DNA from 3 places in the Clostridium omnivorum genome. Region 2 is predicted to be linked to each of the others. Evidence: predicted binding sites of a transcription regulator. Region 2 holds the regulator's gene; each other region holds the start of a gene.
The links. The regulator Rex, encoded in region 2, represses fermentation and respiration genes when NADH is low (regulators of the CRP and FNR family bind a similar motif). The targets are predictions, from matches to a motif close to ATTGTTAANNNNTTAACAAT.
Positions count from the first base shown of each region.

Region 1: hypB (hydrogenase nickel incorporation protein HypB) is a predicted target of Rex. The motif match lies at 3,626-3,645, and genes of this name have one in related genera.
Region 3: bsdE14_RS10290 (acetyl-CoA C-acetyltransferase) is a predicted target of Rex. The motif match lies at 2,750-2,769, and genes of this name have one in related genera.

Region 1 covers NZ_BRXR01000001.1:3,369,172-3,375,940, forward strand. The annotation lists gene bsdE14_RS15805 (hypothetical protein) at 1-1,565, shown strand, start outside; gene bsdE14_RS15810 (alanyl-tRNA editing protein) at 1,616-2,815, opposite strand; gene bsdE14_RS15815 (DUF3052 domain-containing protein) at 2,975-3,346, shown strand; gene hypB (hydrogenase nickel incorporation protein HypB) at 3,681-4,352, shown strand; gene bsdE14_RS15825 (FAD-dependent oxidoreductase) at 4,391-6,769, shown strand, end outside.
Region 2 covers NZ_BRXR01000001.1:3,065,112-3,071,880, reverse strand. The annotation lists gene bsdE14_RS14410 (acyl-CoA dehydrogenase) at 41-1,180, opposite strand; gene bsdE14_RS14405 (short-chain-enoyl-CoA hydratase) at 1,212-1,994, opposite strand; gene bsdE14_RS14400 (redox-sensing transcriptional repressor Rex) at 2,281-2,931, opposite strand; gene abc-f (ribosomal protection-like ABC-F family protein) at 3,200-5,116, shown strand; gene bsdE14_RS14390 (DUF3793 family protein) at 5,149-5,745, opposite strand; gene bsdE14_RS14385 (DUF2935 domain-containing protein) at 5,869-6,300, opposite strand; gene bsdE14_RS14380 (MASE3 domain-containing sensor histidine kinase) at 6,375-6,769, opposite strand, start outside.
Region 3 covers NZ_BRXR01000001.1:2,148,724-2,155,492, reverse strand. The annotation lists gene bsdE14_RS10300 (acyl-CoA dehydrogenase) at 1-673, opposite strand, end outside; gene bsdE14_RS10295 (short-chain-enoyl-CoA hydratase) at 694-1,479, opposite strand; gene bsdE14_RS10290 (acetyl-CoA C-acetyltransferase) at 1,554-2,735, opposite strand; gene bsdE14_RS10285 (acyl CoA:acetate/3-ketoacid CoA transferase) at 2,897-4,480, opposite strand; gene bsdE14_RS10280 (MaoC family dehydratase) at 4,477-4,911, opposite strand; gene bsdE14_RS10275 (LysR family transcriptional regulator) at 5,126-6,031, opposite strand; gene bsdE14_RS10270 (MFS transporter) at 6,202-6,769, opposite strand, start outside.

The DNA of each region.
Region 1 (6,769 bases), 300 kb from region 2:
CAATTAATGTAGATAACTCACTTGTCAGCCGGTGGATTCATGGAAGTAGAATTCCCGGGTATAATACAGATCACATTGAGAATATTTCAGAATACCTTTCAAAAAATGTTCATAATACTTTTCAAGAAACTAGGTTAAATCAGCTTTTTTTCAGTGCACAGCAGAATTTTGAATTAGAAGCTAACATTAAAGAAAAAATAAAAAAGGTATTATTAGAAGCTCAAGGATATTCAATCGAAAACAAAAAAGAAAAGCAAATTGAAAAGAAAAAACATAAAAATGATAAAGAACACATATCCAAATTTACATTTTGTGAAAAGCTGAAGTTAATTGAAAAAAGCAATTCATATGAGGGTAAGCCTGTATGGAATTCCAATAATACCGCAAAATTAATGGAGTTATCAAGTGAAGATAAAATAATTTTTGGGATAGAAAATGTTATAGCTGCAAGTATTGATTTACTTGAAACAACTGCAAAGAAAAGCTGCAGTGAAATAAGCAATACAATTTATATAACTTATTACCAGGATATAGATAGCTCGCAGCACCATGCCCTAATTAATTTGAGAGATGTACTGCTAAAGGCTATAAATAGTGGATGGAATTTGGTTCTGCTTTTAAAAATGGATGGTGATATAAATAAATTAATGGAATTTATACACTTTTCAAGGCCACTATTTGAAACAGGAAAATTTTATCCATACTATATCAATAAATATGATAATTCCTCTTTATCTAGGGAAATTCTTGTAGTTCCAGAGATTGGTGCAGTGTCATGTTTTTCAACAAATATTCATTCAACTGTTGACTGTGCCTTTTACTTTAAAAGCAAAGCTGCTATCAAAACTTTCATAGATTGTTATAATGTGATTTTAACTAATGAGGCGAGCCCATTAATAACCTATTATTCTTCTGAAAATAGTATAGATTATGGACTTTGTTTAACTGAGTGTGAAGAAAACATAGGTAATAGATTTTTATACAAATATTCCTTTAGTATGGTTACAATGCATGAACATTTATACAAGAAACTCTTAAAAAGGAAAAAGTTTTCTACGGATGAAATGCTGATGGAATTGGAGATTTATAGAAGGCGATTAAGTTCATTTTTGTCCAATGTACAGATTTATGAATATAAGGACATATATATGGAAGATTCTATTAGGATGCTAATAAAAAACAGGCAGTTTTATTATTATAATTATTCAGGTGTTCAGATTATGGAATTGGAAGCTGAGGACATAATTGAGTATTTAGAAAATGTGATCTACCTTCTTAAAACCCACAATAACTACAATATTGCATTCATATCTAGAGGTGATGTGAAAAACCACAATTTAAATTGTGTGGTTAAGGATAGGAAAGCAGTGCTGTTTGAATGTTATGAACCTTCAAAAAACATAGCAAAGGTGCAGTTGTCCATAGAAGAACCTACTATAGTTAAAGCTTTTTACAGGTATTTTGAAGAAATCTGGAAGCATATCGCTCCTGTAAATAATGATAAAAATGAAATTATTAAGTGGCTTGAAAGTCAAATAAATGTACTTAAAAAAATGGTCAGTTAAAAAATCAGCGTAGACAGATTTGTATTTTAAATCTATCTACGCTTTTTATTCTACAACATATTTTTTAGCTTCATGACAGCGTAATCAATAACACTGCTTAAATTACTGTTGTTTTTGCCAGCACCTTGCGCAAGAGATTTGCTACCGCCGCCTTTGCCGTCAATAAGGGTTATGGCATCCTTTAATAAGTCATTCATGCTTAAGTCCTTTAGATTTTTAGAGCAGGTGAAAATTAAATTTGCTCTATCCTCAGAAGTTACAGCTATAAGGCTTACCACATTATCCTTTTCTGTAAGCTTTGAACTAAGCTTGCTTATATATTTTGCATCCTCATTGTGATATATTCTGTTTACTATAGTTATATCCTTTGTCTTGCCGGATTCCTCAAGTATTTCCTTTACTTGAAAATCCTGAAGTTGAGCTTGAAGGTTTTTATTTTCTTCTTTTAGTACTCTTAAGTCACTATCTAAATTCTTAATAGCTTTTATGGAATCTTCTTCATTGCTGTTTAGATATCTGCATATAGTTTCAGAGAATCTATCCTTTTTAAAATTATCATCTATGGCACGGTTTCCTGCTAAAAACTCAATTCTTGTGGCGCCCTTGTATTTTTCCCATCTTTTTATCTTTATAAGTCTAAGCTCAATGGTTGAACTAGGATGTACACCGCAGCAGGCATTTATATCTAAGTTTTCAATTTGGACTATTCTTATCTGCTCGTCAGTATTTGGAAGTGCACGTCTAAGCTTATAATTTTTAAGTTCCTTCCTAGAAGGAGTTATAAAGTTAACCTTTAAATTTTCACCTATATGTATATTGGCTAGTCTTTCAGCTTCTCTTACCTGCTCTTCAGTTAAAATACCTTCAATGTCTACAGTACTAATGTCTTTTCCTAAGTGAAAGCCGCAGGTATTAGCCTTAAATAAGGAGAAGAAGCAGCCTGAAAGTACGTGTTGACCTAAATGCTGCTGCATTCCATCTACACGCCTAGCCCAATCAATAGAGCACTTTACATTGTGTATTTTCATAGGCTTTTTTTCCATTACGTGATATATTGTTCCATGCTCTTCGTACACATCTATAACTTCATTATTTTCTATAAAACCTAGATCACAAAATTGACCACCTCCACCAGGAAAAAAAGCAGTCTTGTCTAAAATCACATGAAATTTGCCATCTATCTCTTTTACATCAATAATTTCTGCTGTGAAGTCCTTGATATATTGACTTTCGTAAAATAGTTTTTCCATTATATTCACCTCGTAAGTATATCTTAATTAATATCCTCTTTAATAAATAATAATTCAATGTATAGTAATATTACAAGTAAAATAGAGTAAATACTTTTAATATGATATTATTAAATTATATAAAAATAGTTAAATAACAAATTTATAGGAGAGCAAAAGATGGAGAGTACAGTTTTTAAAAAGATGAAACTAAAAGAAGGTACTACAGGAGTTTACCTATATGCTCCAGAAGAATACATAGCAATGACAAAGGAGCAGAGCATAGTTGATTTTAGTGAATGTGAAAAATATGGCTTTGTGCACCTATTTGTAACCTCAAAGCAGGACTATTTGGATAGAATTAATGAGGCTATATCATTATTAGGTGAAAATGGAGTACTTTGGATTTCCTATCCAAAATCGGATAGAAAGAATAAGTATGATATAAATAGGGATGTATTATTTGCTACAACTCAAGAAATTGGCTACATTGCCTGCAGCAGTGCAGCGCTTGATGAGAAGTGGTCTGCAATGAGATTTAAAAAGATGTAGTTCTAAAGCTTTTTATGAAAAGCATATTTTAAAGATCTGTTTAGTTATGATGTAGACTAAAACAGGTCTTTATTTTATTGTTTTTGAATAGATTAAACTGTACAAATGAGCCAGAATGGAAAAGGTTTTCCTATATGCAGTCGCCAAGTTTTTACAACAATTCAGAAAAGTGGTTAAAAGCCAAAAGAATTTGGAAAAAGAATTAAAAATAGTTGGTAAAATATATTTAATTCTTTTAGAATTGGTGGTATAATTCAAATATACGTAACGTGTGTTATGTTTGTTAGAAAATTAACATGCAGAAAAAATTAGTATGAAATGGAGGAAAGATGATATGGATAAATACAAGGTTATTGAGATTAAGCAAAGTGTTTTTGAAAATAACGATAGACAAGCAGATTTGCTTAGAAAACAATTAAAAGAAGAAAAGACCTTTTTGTTAAATTTAATGTCATCACCAGGTTCAGGAAAGACAACTACCTTAAAAAGAACAATTGAAGCTTTGAAGGACGAAATGAGAATTGGGGTTATGGAGGCGGACATTGATTCAGATGTGGACGCAAATACTATCTCAAAAACAGGTGCAAAGGTAATACAACTGCATACAGGCGGAATGTGCCATCTAGATGCAGATATGACTAAACAAGGTCTTGAAGCACTTGGAACTGAAGATGTTGACATTGCAATACTAGAGAACGTTGGAAACCTAGTATGCCCAGCAGAGTTTGATACTGGTGCATCAAAGAACGCTATGATTTTAAGCGTACCAGAGGGAGACGACAAGCCTCTAAAATATCCACTAATGTTTTCAATAGTTGATGTACTTTTAATTAACAAAATTGATGCTATAAGCATTTTTGACTTTGATTTTAAAGCGGTAGAAGAACGTGTGAAAAAATTAAATCCTAATATCAAGGTTATACCTATATCAGCTAAGACAGGTGAAGGAATTGACCAGTGGGCTAATTGGCTTCGCAGCGAAGTTAAAAATTGGAATGAAAAATAATTATATAATGTAATATTATCTTGGGGGGAAATAATAAGATGGTAAAGAAAAAAGTACTCGAAATGGCCAATAAAATAGCTGCTGGTATCACTGGCGGACTAGTAAAAGTAAAACCAGAAGATCCGGAATATAGAATTTTTGAGCCGCTTGTTACTGATGAAATGGCAGAAGTAGCACTTTGTCTTGAAATAAGAAAATTTAAAACTGTACAGGAAGTCGCTGCAAAATGCGGAAAACCAGCTGCAGAAGTAGAAAAAATGTTGTATCAAATGGCTGTAGATGGTGTTATTAAATTAGAAACAGTTGATGGTGTTGATCAGTATTGTCTTGAGCTTTTCGTTCCAGGATGTATGGAATACATGGTAGATAAAAAAGAAAACTTGGAGAAGTACCCAGTAATTGGTGAGTGTTTTGAAGAATATACAAGAAAATTAGGTGCATTAATGGCAGGAAATATTCCAGTTGGACTAGGTGTAATGAGAGTTATTCCAGTTCAAAGCGCTATTGATGGAGATACAAGAAAGGCTTCTTATGAAGAAATAGAATACCTTCTTAATAAATATGATCTTTTTGCTGTTACAGATTGTGCATGCCGTGCATCCATGAGAGTAATTGGACAAGGTTGTGGACATAGAGTTGAAGACATATGCCTTAGACTAGGACCAGCTGCTGAATACTATATTCGTACAGGAAAAGGCAAAGAAGTTACTAGGGAAGAAGCTAGGGAAATTTGTTTACAGGCTGAAAAAGAAGGACTAATGCATCAAATACCTAATTTATCAGGACCAGGAAATGCACTTGCTATTTGTAATTGTTGTGGATGCTCTTGCTTTGGACTAAGAAATGCAAATCTTTATAGAAACCCTGATTGGTCTAGATCAAACTATGTTTCACAAGTAGATACAGAAAAGTGTGTTGCTTGCGGAGAGTGTGTAGAAAACTGCCCATCAAATGCATTAACCTTAGGACAAAAATTATGTTCAAAGGACCCTGTTGAAGCTCCTAAACAAAAAGATACTCCATATGATACTAAATGGGGAAAAGATAAATGGAATTTTGATTATCGTCATCGTAAGGTTGTTGATGATGGTGGAACAAGCCCATGTAAAACTGGATGTCCAGCTCATATAGCAGTTCAAGGATATATTAAGATGGCATCACAAGGAAGATATAGAGATGCACTTGAGCTTATAAAGAAAGAAAATCCACTACCAGCAATTTGCGGACGTATCTGCCCAAGAAAGTGTGAAGCTGTTTGTACAAGAGGAGACGTGGATGAGCCACTAGCAGTTGATGAAGTTAAAAAGTTCATTGCTGATCAAGATATGAAAGCAGAACATCGCTATGTACCTGAAAAAATGGTAAAAAGATCAGGAAAAATTGCTGTAGTAGGTGCAGGCCCTGCAGGACTTTCATGTGCTTATTTCTTAGCTGTTGATGGATATGAAGTAACAGTGTTTGAAAAGCAAAAGAAGCTTGGTGGTATGTTAACACTTGGAATACCTTCCTTCAGACTTGAAAAAGAAGTAGTTGAATCAGAAATAGATGTACTTAAAGAACTAGGAGTGGAATTTAAGACAGGAGTTGAGGTAGGCAAGGATGTAACAATTCCTGAATTAAGAAAGCAAGGATATAATGCCTTTTATTTAGCAATAGGTGCTCAAGCTGGTAGAGGCCTCGGACTTGAAGGTGAAAATTCTGAAGGCGTAATAACTGGTGTTGAATTCTTACGTAGAGTAAACTTAGGTGAAGATCTAAGATTAGAAGGACCTACAGTTGTTATAGGTGGAGGAAATGTTGCTATAGACGTTGCTAGAACCGCTGAGAGAATTGGCGCTTCAGCTGTAGATATGTTCTGCTTAGAGAGCAGAGTAGAAATGCCTGCGCTTGATGAAGAAATTGAAGAAGCAGAAGCAGAAGGAATTGTTATAAACAATTCATGGGGTCCAAAGAGAATTATAGTTGAAAATGGGCATGTGGTAGGAGTAGAGTTCAAAAAGTGTATTTCCGTTTTTGATGAAAATAAGAGATTTAATCCTAAATTCGATGAAAATACAACAAAGATAGTAAAAGCAAGTAATGTACTGCTTTCAGTTGGTCAAGGAATAGATTGGGGTAACCTACTAGAAGGCTCCAAGATTGAATTAAATCCAAATAAGACAATAAAAGCTGACCCAGTAACCTATCAAACTGGTGAGGAAGATGTATTTGCAGGCGGAGATGCTTTAACTGGACCAAAATTTGCTATCGATGCAATTGCGCTTGGAAAGCAAGGTTATATTTCAATTCATCGTTATGTTCATGGAGACAGTTTGACCTTAGTTAGAGAAAGGGAATACCACGCTCTTGATAAAGAAAACCTAGACATGGCTGGATATGATCGTTTACCTAGACAAAGAGCACTTCATGTAGAAGGA
Region 2 (6,769 bases):
TTTTTCTCCTTTCACTCGAAACACTGGGTAACTACTTGAGCTATTTTAATGCATTACCAGCTATAACCATCTTCTGAACTTGAGAAGTTCCTTCGTATATCTCAGTAATCTTAGCATCTCTCATCATTCTTTCAACAGGATACTCCTTGGTATAACCGTATCCACCGAATATTTGAACTACATTTGTAGTTACTTCCATAGCTACTTCTGCAGCATATAATTTAGCTCTTGCAGCTTCAACAGAATATGGAAGTCCATTATCTTTATTAAAGGCAGCTTTGTAAACTAAATATCTAGCAGCTTCAATTTTTACATCCATATCTGCTATCATCCACTGTAATCCTTGGAAAGCGCTCAGTGACTTACCAAATTGTTTTCTTTCCTTCATATACTTAACAGCTTCTTCAAAAGCCCCTTCTGCTATGCCTAATGCTTGAGCAGCTATACCAATTCTTCCTCCGTCAAGAGTCTTCATTGCTATACCAAAACCTTTTCCTTCTTGTCCAATTAAGTTCTCTTTAGGTACTATGCAATTTTCAAATATTAGCTCAGTGGTTGAAGAAGCCCTAATTCCAAGCTTATTCTCAACCTTACCTATAGAGAAGCCTGGATATCCTTTTTCAATTATAAAGCAGGATATTCCTTTAGTTCCCTTGCTCTTATCTGTCATTGCAAATATTAAGAAAGTATCTGCAACTCCACCATTTGTAATAAATATCTTTGAACCATTAATAACATAGTGATCGCCATCTAAAACAGCTGTAGTTTGCTGTGAAGCCGCATCTGTTCCAGCGTTAGGTTCTGTAAGTCCAAAAGCTCCAATTTTATCTCCTTTAGCTAATGGAACTAAATACTTTTCCTTTTGAGCTTGATTTCCAAACTGCTGCAAGAGACCTGATGCTAGTGAAGTATGAGCAGAAAGAATAACTCCTGTGGTTCCGCATACCTTTGAAAGCTCTTCTACTGCTATTATGTAAGATAAGTTATCACCGCCAGCACCACCATAGATTTCAGGAACTGGAATTCCTAGCATATTAAGCTTTGCCATCTTCTTAACATTTTCCATTGGAAATCTTTCAGTTTCATCAATTTCTGCAGCTATTGGCTTTACTTCATTAATAGCAAATTCTCTTACCATCTGTCTTACAAATTCTTGTTCCTTAGTGAGTTGAAAATTCATTCTAATTCCTCCCTTATTGCACTACTGAAAATTATCTGTTTTTAAAGTTTTTTGCTCTTCTTTCCACAAAGGCAGTCATGCCTTCCTTTTGATCTTCTGTGGCAAAGCACTCTCCAAATACTTCAGTTTCATACATAAGAGCTGTATCAATATCACATTGTATACCTCTATTTATAGCGCTCTTACAAAGTCTTACTGCTATTGGGGCATTCAAAGCTATGCTGTTTGCCAATGCTCTTGCCTCTTCCATAAGCTTTTCTGGTTCAAAAACACTATTAACTAAACCAATTCTCAAAGCTTCATTGGCATCTATCATTTTCCCAGTGAATATTAATTCTTTAGCCATTCCCATTCCTACCAGTCTTGCCATTCTCTGAGTGCCGCCAAAACCTGGAGTTATTCCAAGTCCAGCTTCTGGTTGTCCAAACTTAGCTTTTGTTGATGCTATTCTAATATCACATGACATAGCCAGCTCACAGCCTCCACCTAGTGTAAAACCATTAAGTGCAGCTATAACAGGCTTTTCTAAATTTTCTATTCTCCTAAATACTTTGTTTCCAAGTTTACCAAACTTTCTTCCTTCAACAACAGTCATATTCTTCATTTCTGAAATGTCTGCTCCAGCAACAAATGCTTTTTCACCTGCTCCTGTGAGTATAACTGCATATACCTCATCGTCTAATTCTACTGCTTCAATTACGTTATTGAGTTCCAATAGAGTTTCCGTATTAAGAGCATTGAGAGCCTTAGGCCTATTGATAGTAATTACAGCAATATTGCCCTCTTTCGAAAGAACCACGTTTTTTTCTTCCATGATAATCCTCCCATCACTTTTTCAGCCCAAGTTTGTTATATTATTAACAAGCTTGAAAAAAATAGTTGTTAATTTATACCTCAAATCCTATTATAGCTCTTGCACTATAGGAATTCAACAAAAAGAGTAATTATTTATAATATTTTTATAATTCTATTTTTCAAGGTTTTTTTGCTTAAAATTTTAATATTTTCACTAAAAACAAGGGATTGTTTATAATCTAACAAAGTTAAAGGACTAAATGCATGAATTTTACATTTAGTCCTTTAACTTAAATTATTTATTTTTATTCTTGGTCTTCTAAGTCTTTATTCTTTAAAAGATAGGATAAAGTCATAAGACTTTCACTCAAATGCACATTTTCTACAGTTACATCTTTAGGTACAATCAAATCTACTGGTGCAAAGTTCCATATTCCTTTAACCCCGCCTTCCACCAAAATATTGGATACCCTTTGTGCACTGTTCCGAGGTACGCAGATTATAGCTATATCTATTTCATTATGTGCTAAATAATCGCCTAAATTATCTATGTCATCGATTTCTACATCCCTAATCTTCATACCTACAAGCTTAGGATTTGTATCAAAAATGCCATTAAGAGAAAAACCCAATCTTTCAAATCTAGTATAGTTTGCAATTGCCTGCCCTATATTTCCTGCACCTATAATTATAGTTTTATATTCTCCTGTAAGTCCTAAAATCCCGTTGATTTCATTGTATAAATCTTTTACATTGTAGCCATAGCCCTGTTGGCCAAAATCACCAAAGCAGTTCAAATCCTGCCTTATTTGTGAAGCTGTAAAACCGATTCTTTCACTTAATTCTTTAGATGAGATTCTATCTACATCATTTTTTAATAGCTCTCCTAAATACCTCTGATATTTTGGTAATCTTTTAATAACTGCCATTGAGATATTCTTCTTTTTACCTTCCATAGCGCACCTCTTTCAAATTAACTTGTATGCATATATTAATCGATTTATTATCACATTCTACCTAATAGTATATTCTATTTAATAGTATTACTTAAATTTTTTTCACTGTCAATATTTTGACATAATATAAATGCCATTATTTCATATTCTAAATTAACTCCTTTAGCTTAAAATGTAAAGTATAATAAAACAATTTAAAGATTTTTTTTATTTTTGCTACAAAAATCACCCATTACATAGTAAAATATTTTGTGGGAGAGTGAACAGAATGATAGTTTTAAGTTGTAAAGATTTGCATAAGAGCTATGGTATAGATATAGTTTTAGATAAAGTAACCTTTAATGTTAATGAATGCGACAAAGTTGGTCTAGTAGGTGCCAATGGTGCTGGTAAAAGTACTCTTTTTAAAATTTTAACTGGAGAACTTTCACAAGATAGCGGAGATTTATTTATTGATAAGAATAAAAAAGTGGGTTATCTAGCTCAACACTTATCATTAGAGAGCAGCAATGTGATTTATAATGAAGTTTTAGGTGTTTTTAATCAACTTTTAGAGATGGAAGCCAGGTTAAAAGAATTAGAAATTAAGCTTAATGAACCCTATGATATTGCTAATCAGGAATATCACGATAAAATAATCAAGGAATACACAACACTTTCTGAACTTTATAATAATCGTGGAGGATATACTTATAAGGGAGAAATTAGTAGAGTATTAAAGGGGTTGGGCTTTACTGAAAATGACTACGAAAAGCCTATAAACATATTAAGCGGCGGCCAAAAGACAAGAGTTGCCCTTTGCAAACTATTACTTACAAGTCCGGAAATACTGCTTCTTGATGAGCCTACCAATCATTTGGATTTAGATGCCATTGAATGGTTAGAAGAATACCTTAAAGCTTATAAAGGAACAATAGTAATAATATCCCACGATAGATTTTTTCTTGACTCAATTACTAATAGAACCTTTGAACTTATAGGTGGACATATGAATTCCTATAATGGAAATTACACTACCTTTGTGGACTTAAAGAAAAAAAATTATGAAGTGCAGCTAAAAGCATATAATCTGCAGCAATCAGAAATTAAAAGGCAGGAAGAAATAATCGAGCGCTACCGTTCCTTTAATAGAGAAAAAAGTATAAAGGCAGCAGAGAGCAGGGAAAAAGCACTGGCTAAAATTGAAAGAATAGATGCTCCTGATAGAGAAGCTAAAGCATCAAAGATAAAATTTGAAACACAAATAAAAAGTGGATATGATGTATTGCATATAGAAAAGCTTTCTAAAAGCTTTGGAGAAAAACATCTTTTTAGCAATTTAGAAGCAGATATTAAACGTGGTGACAGGACAGCTCTTATTGGAGAAAATGGTAGAGGAAAGACTACTCTGTTTAGAATTATTATGGATAAATTGCAGCAGGATTCTGGTATTAAAGTATTAGGTAAAAATGTTTTTATTGGATATTACGATCAAGAACAATCGAATTTGGATCCTGAAAAGACAATTCTTGATGAGGTATGGGATACCTTTCCTAATATGACTACTACGCAGCTACGAACTTCCTTAGCAGCATTTTTATTCACAGGCGATGATGTATTTAAAAACATATCCACACTCAGTGGTGGTGAAAAGTGCAGAATTAATCTTTTAAAGCTCATGCTTTCAAAATCTAACTTTTTACTTTTAGATGAACCTACAAATCATCTTGATATTGTTTCAAGAGAAGCTTTAGAGGATGCTCTACTTAACTATGATGGTACAGTTTTAGTAATATCTCACGATAGATACTTCTTAAATAAAGTTATAGAAAAAATTTATGAATTAAATGAGGATGGAATCAAAGAGTACCTTGGAAACTACAGCTATTTTATAGAAAAGAAAAAGAATCCTTTACGCTACCAAGAAGAAATGGAGAACCAAGGAAAAACTAAAACTCAAATTCAAGAAGAAAGAAAGAAAAAGAGAGAACAAGAAAAAGCTGAAAAAGAAAAACAGCAAAGAATAAAAACACTTGAAAAATCAATTAGTGATTTTGAAAGTAGCCTTGCTGAGCTTCAAAATCAACTTTGTCTTGAAGAAGTATATTCAAATCCTAAAAAAAGTGAAGAGGTAAATAAAGAAATAGCCTCCACGGAAGCCACCCTTCAGGAACTTTATGAAGAATGGGAAAGTTTACTTGAATAAAATCTTAAGGCTGCTAAGAAGCTTAGCAGCCTTTAATTTGAAATATGTATTAGTTCTTTTAAAGCCTTGTTTATTATTTCCAGTCTAGCAGCATCAAAGCTTTGAAAAATAGACATTGCCTCTTCTAAATTATCATAAACCTTCCAGTAGCCGCAATACTTAAACTCTTTCCCCTTTTTTTCAATAAACTTTTTTGTATCTTCAAGAGGTATTCCTAAAAATATACCTATTTCATGGGGACAAGTTTTTTGAAATCTCCTTTTTAATTCATTTAAATAATCATATATACTTCCATTTTCGTCATATCCTAGTTTAATTAAATATCTTCTATTTTCTTCTTTTTCCAAAACATCTTTTAATTTATTATTATAAAACATTACTAATTTTGCATATTTATCTTCCTTTAAAAGCAAGTAATCAGTTATGTTCCACTCTCTCACCATATATTCATATTGATTCCATAATTCATACAAGTTTCTCTGTGTTTTATTAAAACTCAAAATAGTTGCTGGCTTTGAACTATAAAGAGTAGGTGCTGCTAAATAACTTACAATAAATTTAAAATACGCCTTATCCTCAAGCCTATTTAATGAACTAAAAAAATCTTGAATTTGCTTGTCATATATCATAAGAATATCCCCTTTACAAATGCTATTACTCTTTTTTTCTCCAGCATTCATAAAATTATACTAATAAAATAATTACCCCCTATGAACTATTAATTCATAGGGGGTAATCTACATAAGGGTGTTTTACCTTACAAGCTGCGTTCTTATGTTATTAAAAGTTTCAAGCATAAATCTTTGCTCATGCTCAATATGATTTAAAAGAGTTTGGAAGGTCTTATCATCCTTTCCATAAGCTCTTACCTGTGGATATACCTGTATTGCTCTTCTATCTATCACTATAAATTCATTTACTAATCTTTCAAGCTGCATTACATACTGGTTCATTAAATTAGGATTTTGAGCCATCATGCCTTGAAGACTTTTAGCTCTTTTGTTTAAATCTGTAAAGGCCTTATTTAATTGCATAAGTTCATTTACTATACTAGGCGGCAAATTTTTCTTCGAAAGCTCTGCAACAGTCTTAACAAAGATAGGATGCTCACTAGATATATCTGTCCAAAGCATCAATTCATTAAGTACACAATTTACTCCATTAATACATGTAAAACAATACATTATAAACCTCCATATACTGTGTTCCATTTCAGTATATGAGCGTAAAATGTTTTAGGTGACTACTTTAACTAATTTTATAGATAAATATCTGAAAATTCTATGTTAATTCTCTCAATATTACCAGATACAGCACTCTCCACTGGCAACGATTCTTGGGGCAGCACATTTACAGGTAATTCTATAATAAATTTGCTTCCTTTACCATATTCACTTTCCACCGCTATACTTCCTTCATGAAGTTCTACCATAGATTTTACTAAAGATAAGCCTATACCGCTTCCTTCATGGGTTCTTGCTAAGGACCTATCTACCTGTCTAAATCTCTCGAAAATAACATCCAATTTATCTTTAGGAATACCTATGCCACTATCCTCTACCTTTAATATTACTGTGTTTCCATTATCCTGAATGTTAACCTTAATACTGTCGCCTGGTTCAGTAAATTTTATGCAATTCGAAAGCAAATTGA
Region 3 (6,769 bases), 920 kb from region 2:
TTAGATTTTCCTTTGGTACTATACAGTTTTCCATAATTAACTCTGTAGTTGATGATGCTCTTATTCCTAGCTTGTTTTCTACCTTCCCTATAGAGAAGCCTGGAAAACTTTTTTCTACTATAAAAGCACTGATTCCCTTAGTTCCCTTAGTGCGGTCTGTCATAGCAAATATAATAAATATATCTGCTACTCCACCATTAGTTATAAATATTTTTGAACCATTTAAAACATAGTGGTCTCCCTTTAAAACTGCAGTAGTCTGCTGTCCAGCAGCATCTGTTCCAGCATTTGGTTCAGTTAATCCATAAGCACCTATTTTTTCACCTCTAGAAAGTGGTTTTAGATATTTTTCCTTTTGCTGTGAGTTACCAAAGCTCTCTATAAGTGATGCACATAGTGATACATGTGCTGAAAGTATAACTCCTGTGGATGCACACACCTTTGAAAGTTCTTCAACAGCTAAAATATATGATAAGGTGTCTCCACCAGCTCCATTATATTCCTTTGAAAAAGGCAAGCCTAGGATACCGTATTTAGCCATCTTCTGCACATTTTCCATGGGAAATCTTTCTGTCTCATCAATTTCTGCAGCAATTGGTGCTACTTCATTGATTGCAAATTCTCTAACCATTTGTCTTACTAATTGTTGTTCCTTAGTTAAAGCAAAATTCATTTGTTGACCTCCTATATTTTCTACTTATTCTTAAAGTTTTTCTCTGTTCTCTTTTCTAAAAAAGCAGTCATACCTTCCTTTTGATCCTCTGAAGCAAAGCATTCTCCAAAGATTTCAGCTTCATAATTTATAGCTGTATCAATGTCCATCTGCATTCCCATATTAATTGCAGCTTTACTAAGCTTAACAGCTATAGGAGCCTGCTTTGCAATTGTGCTAGCCAAAGCCTTTGCCTCATCTAGAAGCATTTCAGGTGCCACAACTCTATTCACAAGTCCTATTCTAAGAGCTTCATCTGCCTTTATTACCTTTGCTGAATAAATAAGCTCCTTTGCCATTCCTAAGCCTATAGTTCTTGCTAATCTTTGTGTTCCTCCAAATCCAGGCGTTATTCCTAAACCTGTTTCTGGTTGTCCAAATTTAGCTTTTTCTGAAGCTATTCTAATATCGCAAGCTAGTGAAAGCTCACAGCCGCCGCCTAGTGCAAAGCCTCCTACAGCTGCAATAACTGGCTTTTCAAGTGCTTCTAATCTTCTAAAAGCTAAATTTCCAAGCCTTGAAAATCTTCTAGCTTCAGCTACTGATAAATTCTTCATCTCAGTAATATCTGCTCCAGCAACAAAGGCCTTATCTCCCGCACCTGTAAGAATTACTGCATATATGGTATCATCAGCTTCAAGCTCATCTATAACCCCATTTAACTCTATAAGTGTTTCACTATTTAATGCATTTAGGCCATATGGCCTATTGATAGTAACCACTGCAACATTGCCTTCTTTTTCTAGAATTACATTCTTAAACTCCATTTTTATTCCCCCCAAAAGTGTGCTTACAACTATATAAGAAAAAGCTATTGACCGAGCTCAATAGCTTTTTTCTTTTACTCCCTTTCTACCACAAGAGCTGTTCCCATTCCTCCACCTATGCATAGAGTAGCTAGGCCTTTCTTAGCATCTCTCTTTTCCATTTCGTAAAGTAAGGATACAAGTATTCTCGCCCCTGAGGCTCCAACAGGATGTCCTATTGCTATTGCACCACCATTAACATTTACCTTATTCATATCAAATTTTAAATCCCTTGCAACAGCTATACTCTGAGCTGCAAAGGCCTCATTTGATTCTATAAGGTCAAGCTCTTCTACCTTCATATTTATTTTATCTAATGCTCTCTTAGTTGCATGGAAAGGACCATAACCCATTATGGAAGGATCCAGACCCTTGGAGCCATAAGATAATATTTTTGCCATAGGCTTAACTCCAAGCTCTTTTGCCTTAGCAGCGCTCATTATTACTAATGCTGCAGCTCCGTCATTAATTCCTGAAGCATTTCCTGCTGTTACAGTACCATCCTTCTTGAAGGCTGGTCTTAATTTTGAAAGTGCCTCAATTGTAGTTCCGAACCTTGGGAACTCGTCAGTGTCAAAGATTTTAGGTTCACCTTTCCTTTGGGGAATTTCAACACTGACTATCTCATCCACAAATCTACCTGATTTAATAGCAGCTTCCGCCTTATTTTGTGAGTTTAAAGCAAATTTGTCCTGATCTTCTCTTGTAATGCCCCATTTTTCTGCTATATTTTCGGCAGTTATTCCCATGTGAACTCCGCTAAAGGCATCTGTTAACGCATCATTTACCATGGAATCTATCAATTTCCCATCGCCCATTCTTTGTCCCCATCTTGCATTCTTCAATACATAGGGTCCTTGAGACATGTTTTCAGTACCTCCAGCAACCACCACATCAGCATCACCAGCTATTATTAGCTGCGCTGCAAGGGATACCGTTCTAAGCCCTGAACCACATACCATATTAATTGTCATTGCAGGAACTTCCTCAGGCAGGCCTGCCTTAAGAGTGCACTGCCTTGCAACGTTTTGTCCAAGTCCAGCTTGTACAACATTTCCCATTAAAACCTCATCTACTGCTTCCGGCTTTATCCCCGCTCTATTTACTGCTTCCTTAATAACCAAAGCACCTAAATCAACTGCAGGTATATCCTTAAGACTTCCTCCAAAAGCTCCTACAGGAGTCCTTACAGCACTAGCAATTACCACTTCCACCATCTTTTATCCTCCAAAATTTCAATATTTTAAAAATACCATTTAATACTGGCTATTTCATATTTAAAAATTAACTATTCAAAATATGTCCAAGATAAAAGGATATAAGTGATTATTTCTTCCTTATATCCCTTATTACTTAAACTCTTAAATAGTTACCTGACTTACGCTCCAAGCTGACACTCTTGAAGAGCACTAGCTAGTTCTAAGGAGTCATTGCTAAATATCCTTGCATCCATCAGCTTCAAATTTTCTGAAATCATAGGCTTAAACTCCATTTTGCTCAATATATGCTCTTCTAAATCGATGCCAGGAGCTATTTCTATTAGCTCTAACCCTTTAGCTGTAAGCTTGAATACAGCTCTTTCAGTTATATATAAAACTTCCTGTCCTGTTTTATTTGCATAGCTTCCACTAAAAGTAATCTGCTCTACAGTATCAACGAACTTTAGAAAGTCTCCATCTTTAATTATGTTAAGTGTGTTATTAACTACTTCAATATTGGATTTTCCTGCAGTAAAGGTACCGCAGAAAATAACCTTCTTGGTATTCTGAGATATATTAACAAAGCCGCCGCAGCCAACCATTCTTCCATTGAACTTACTTACATTGATATTACCGTTTTTATCTGCCTGAGCTAGTCCTAAATAGGCTAAATCAAGACCTCCACCATCGTAATAATCAAATATATTTGGCTGTCCTATAATAGCTTCAACATTAGCTGCTGCTCCTAAATTACACCCAGAGCCAGGAACTCCCCCAATAGAACCTGCTTCTATTGTCATAGTTAAACGATTACTAATTCCTTCTTCTAAAGCAATTGCTGCAACCCCTTCAGGTACACCAATTCCTAGATTAATAGTTGTATCTAATTCCAGCTCCATAGCACATCTCTTAGCAATTACCTTTCTAACATTTAAAGACATTGGTGGAATTTGGTCTACTGGAACCTTAACTTCTCCTGTATATGAAGGATCGTACATATTTCCTGAATTCATCTTATGATTATCCTTGTCTGCAAGTACCACATAGTCAACCATTATGCCTGGAATCACAACATCCAGAGGTTTTAGTGTTCCACTTGCAGCAATTCTCTCAACCTGAGCTATTACAATTCCACCTGAATTTTTTGCTGCTTGAGCTATATGAAGAGTTTCTAAAAGCACCCCTTCTTTTTCTATGGTAATATTGCCAAACTCATCAGCTGTTGTACCCCTTATTAATGCAACCTGCAAGGGAATTGATTTATAAAATAGTTTTTCCTCTTCGTCTATTGAAACCAGTGATACTAGGGCCTCAGTTGCCTTTGTATTCATCTTCGCCCCTTCAACTCTAGGATCAGCAAAGGTCTCTAAACCTACATGAGTAATGACTCCAGGTCTTCCACCCGCTGTTTCTCTGAATAAGTGAGTAAGTACACCTTGAGGAAAATTATATGCTTCTATCTTATTTTCATTTATCATACTGCTTAACTTTGCAGCAAGACCTACATGTCCACCTATAATTCTCTTAACCATACCCTCATGAGCAAAATGATCTAGACCAAAGCTGCTCTTTCCTGAATCTCCGCATCCTGAACCAAACACTAAAGTTAAATTCTTAGGGTGCTGTTCTTCATTAAAACGTTTGTCTAAAGCATTACAAACCTCTTCGGGAAAGCCAAAACCAAAGGCAAATCCGTTTATACCTACAGTATCTCCATCTTTAATTAACCTACAAGCTTCATTTACACTAATAAGTTTCTTCATGCTTCTATCACCGCCATGCCTTTTGGTGGAATTACCTTAGCAAATCCATCTACAACAACATCACCATTGTTATTTAAGCAGGTTGTTTTTATTACTACTATGTCAAATTTGCTCTTGTGGATTACCTCTGATATCTCAAGATTTACCTGTATAGTATCTCCAATTTTAACTGGTTTCTTAAAAGCTAAATCTTGGGATAAATAGGTTGTTCCTTGTCCAGGTAAATGCATACCAATAGCTCCTGAAATTACACCAGCACTAATCATACCGTGGGCAATTCTCTCACCGAACATAGTAGTCTTTGCGTACTCATCATCTAAATGAAGAGGATTTTTATCACCTGTAACTTCTGAAAACATTAAAACGTCTTCATTAGTTACAAGTTTATTTAAAGAAAACTTTTGACCAATAAATATTTCGCTATTATTCAATTAATTTAATCTCCTTCCGTTAAATCATTTTACATTATTAACAATACTCTGCCGGCAAAATGAAACGAAGTATAGATTATATCTCTTTATGCATAAAGTCCATTATATGGATAACTCACGTTTAGCATTCCTTAATGTACTTTTATTATATTGGTCAAAGTTTAAATAGTAAAATAGATAAAATTCATTAAGTCTATGAATAAAAAGCATAGACTTAAACCATTTTTAGTCCTTCCTCCTTCACCAATTCTAGGAATAATTTTATTGGTGTAGAGATATATTTGTTCTTATGTATTATTACAGCTATGTTCCAAGGAAACTCCGGCTCTTCCAAATCAATTAACTTTACTTTGTCGTCATGATACTTAGCAAGTATGGGCTTTGGTAATATAGCAACCCCTTGGTTTAGAGAGACCATTTCAGCAACAAAGTCCCATTGAGAGCTTTCACATATAATATTGGGCTGAAATCCTATATTGTGGCATATTTCCACAATTCTATCGTGCAGCATAAAGGTTTTATTCAAAGATATGAATTTCTCCTTTTCCAATTCATTAAATCTTACTGATTTTCTATGGGCAAACTCATGCGTTTCATGAACCAGTAATATATTTTTTGAAGATATAACCGGTGTAATATTAAATTCATCTCCGACAAAGGGTAATATAACCACACCAACATCAATTTCTCCAGTTTGGACTTTATTTTTGACTGTGTTAGCCCCTTCCTCTAAAATTATGAGCTCAATATCAGGATATTTATTTCTAAAGCTGTAGATTATTTGGGTGAAATATGCAGTTCCAATAACAGGAGGAATTCCTACAGTAATTTTTCCTTTTTGCAGGCTTATGCTGTCATACAATTCATTAAGCTGCTTTTCTATTATTTCTATTGCTCTCTCTCCGTTTTCCTGCAATACTCGTCCTTCATGTGTTAACTTGAAACCCTTACTGCTTCTGTCAATTAGCTCTACACTTAGTTCTTTTTCAAGCAGCTTGATTGTTTTACTCAAAGCTGACTGGCTTATAAACAATTCATTTGCTGCATGGGTAAAGCTTTGACACCGTGCAACTTCTATAAAATATCTCAATTGATTAATAGTCATACTCCCACTCCCCATAAATTTAACTACCTCCATTTTAAAATACTTTTATCAAATTTTCAAATTTTCAGAATGTTGCTAACCCCCATGAACGGGAAATTCATGGGGGTTTATTTTTCAATACCATTTTAACTAAAATAAAATAGAGTGTTGAACCCTAATGCCAACACTCTATTATTGACTACTAATTAGTCTTTCTTAAAGAAAGGCTGAAGCAAGAAACTACCTAAGAACCAGGTTATTGAACCAGCTGCAATAATCCAAATAGCTGTAGACCAACCAATATTATTTACAACGCTTACAATTCCTGTATAGAAAATCATTTGCAATATATATGAAAGACACCAATACAAGGACACTATTACTGAAACTGATCCAGCAGTTGCTCCTTTTCTCTTCATTGGTAGTGTAGCAAAGGTTGCCACGGAAATAAACATGAAGAATCCACATAAGAAGGATGCTGCCATAGCAACTGATGCACTCTTAGTCATAGCTAAAACTACACAGTCTAATGTTAATAGTATTCCTGAAATCCTAATGCTCCACATTTCTTTTTCAACTGGAAGTCTTTTTGCTAGGTTTGTACCAACTATAGTTGCAAGTACACTACCTAAAACTAATAGTAAAGTAACTGTTTTAGATGATATAGTGAATGAAGGATTTAATGGGAATAAATAAACCATTACTACGAAAACCATGAATAATCCAATGTAAGTAAATACATAAGCATATAAGAACGGATCCTTTAAAGCATCA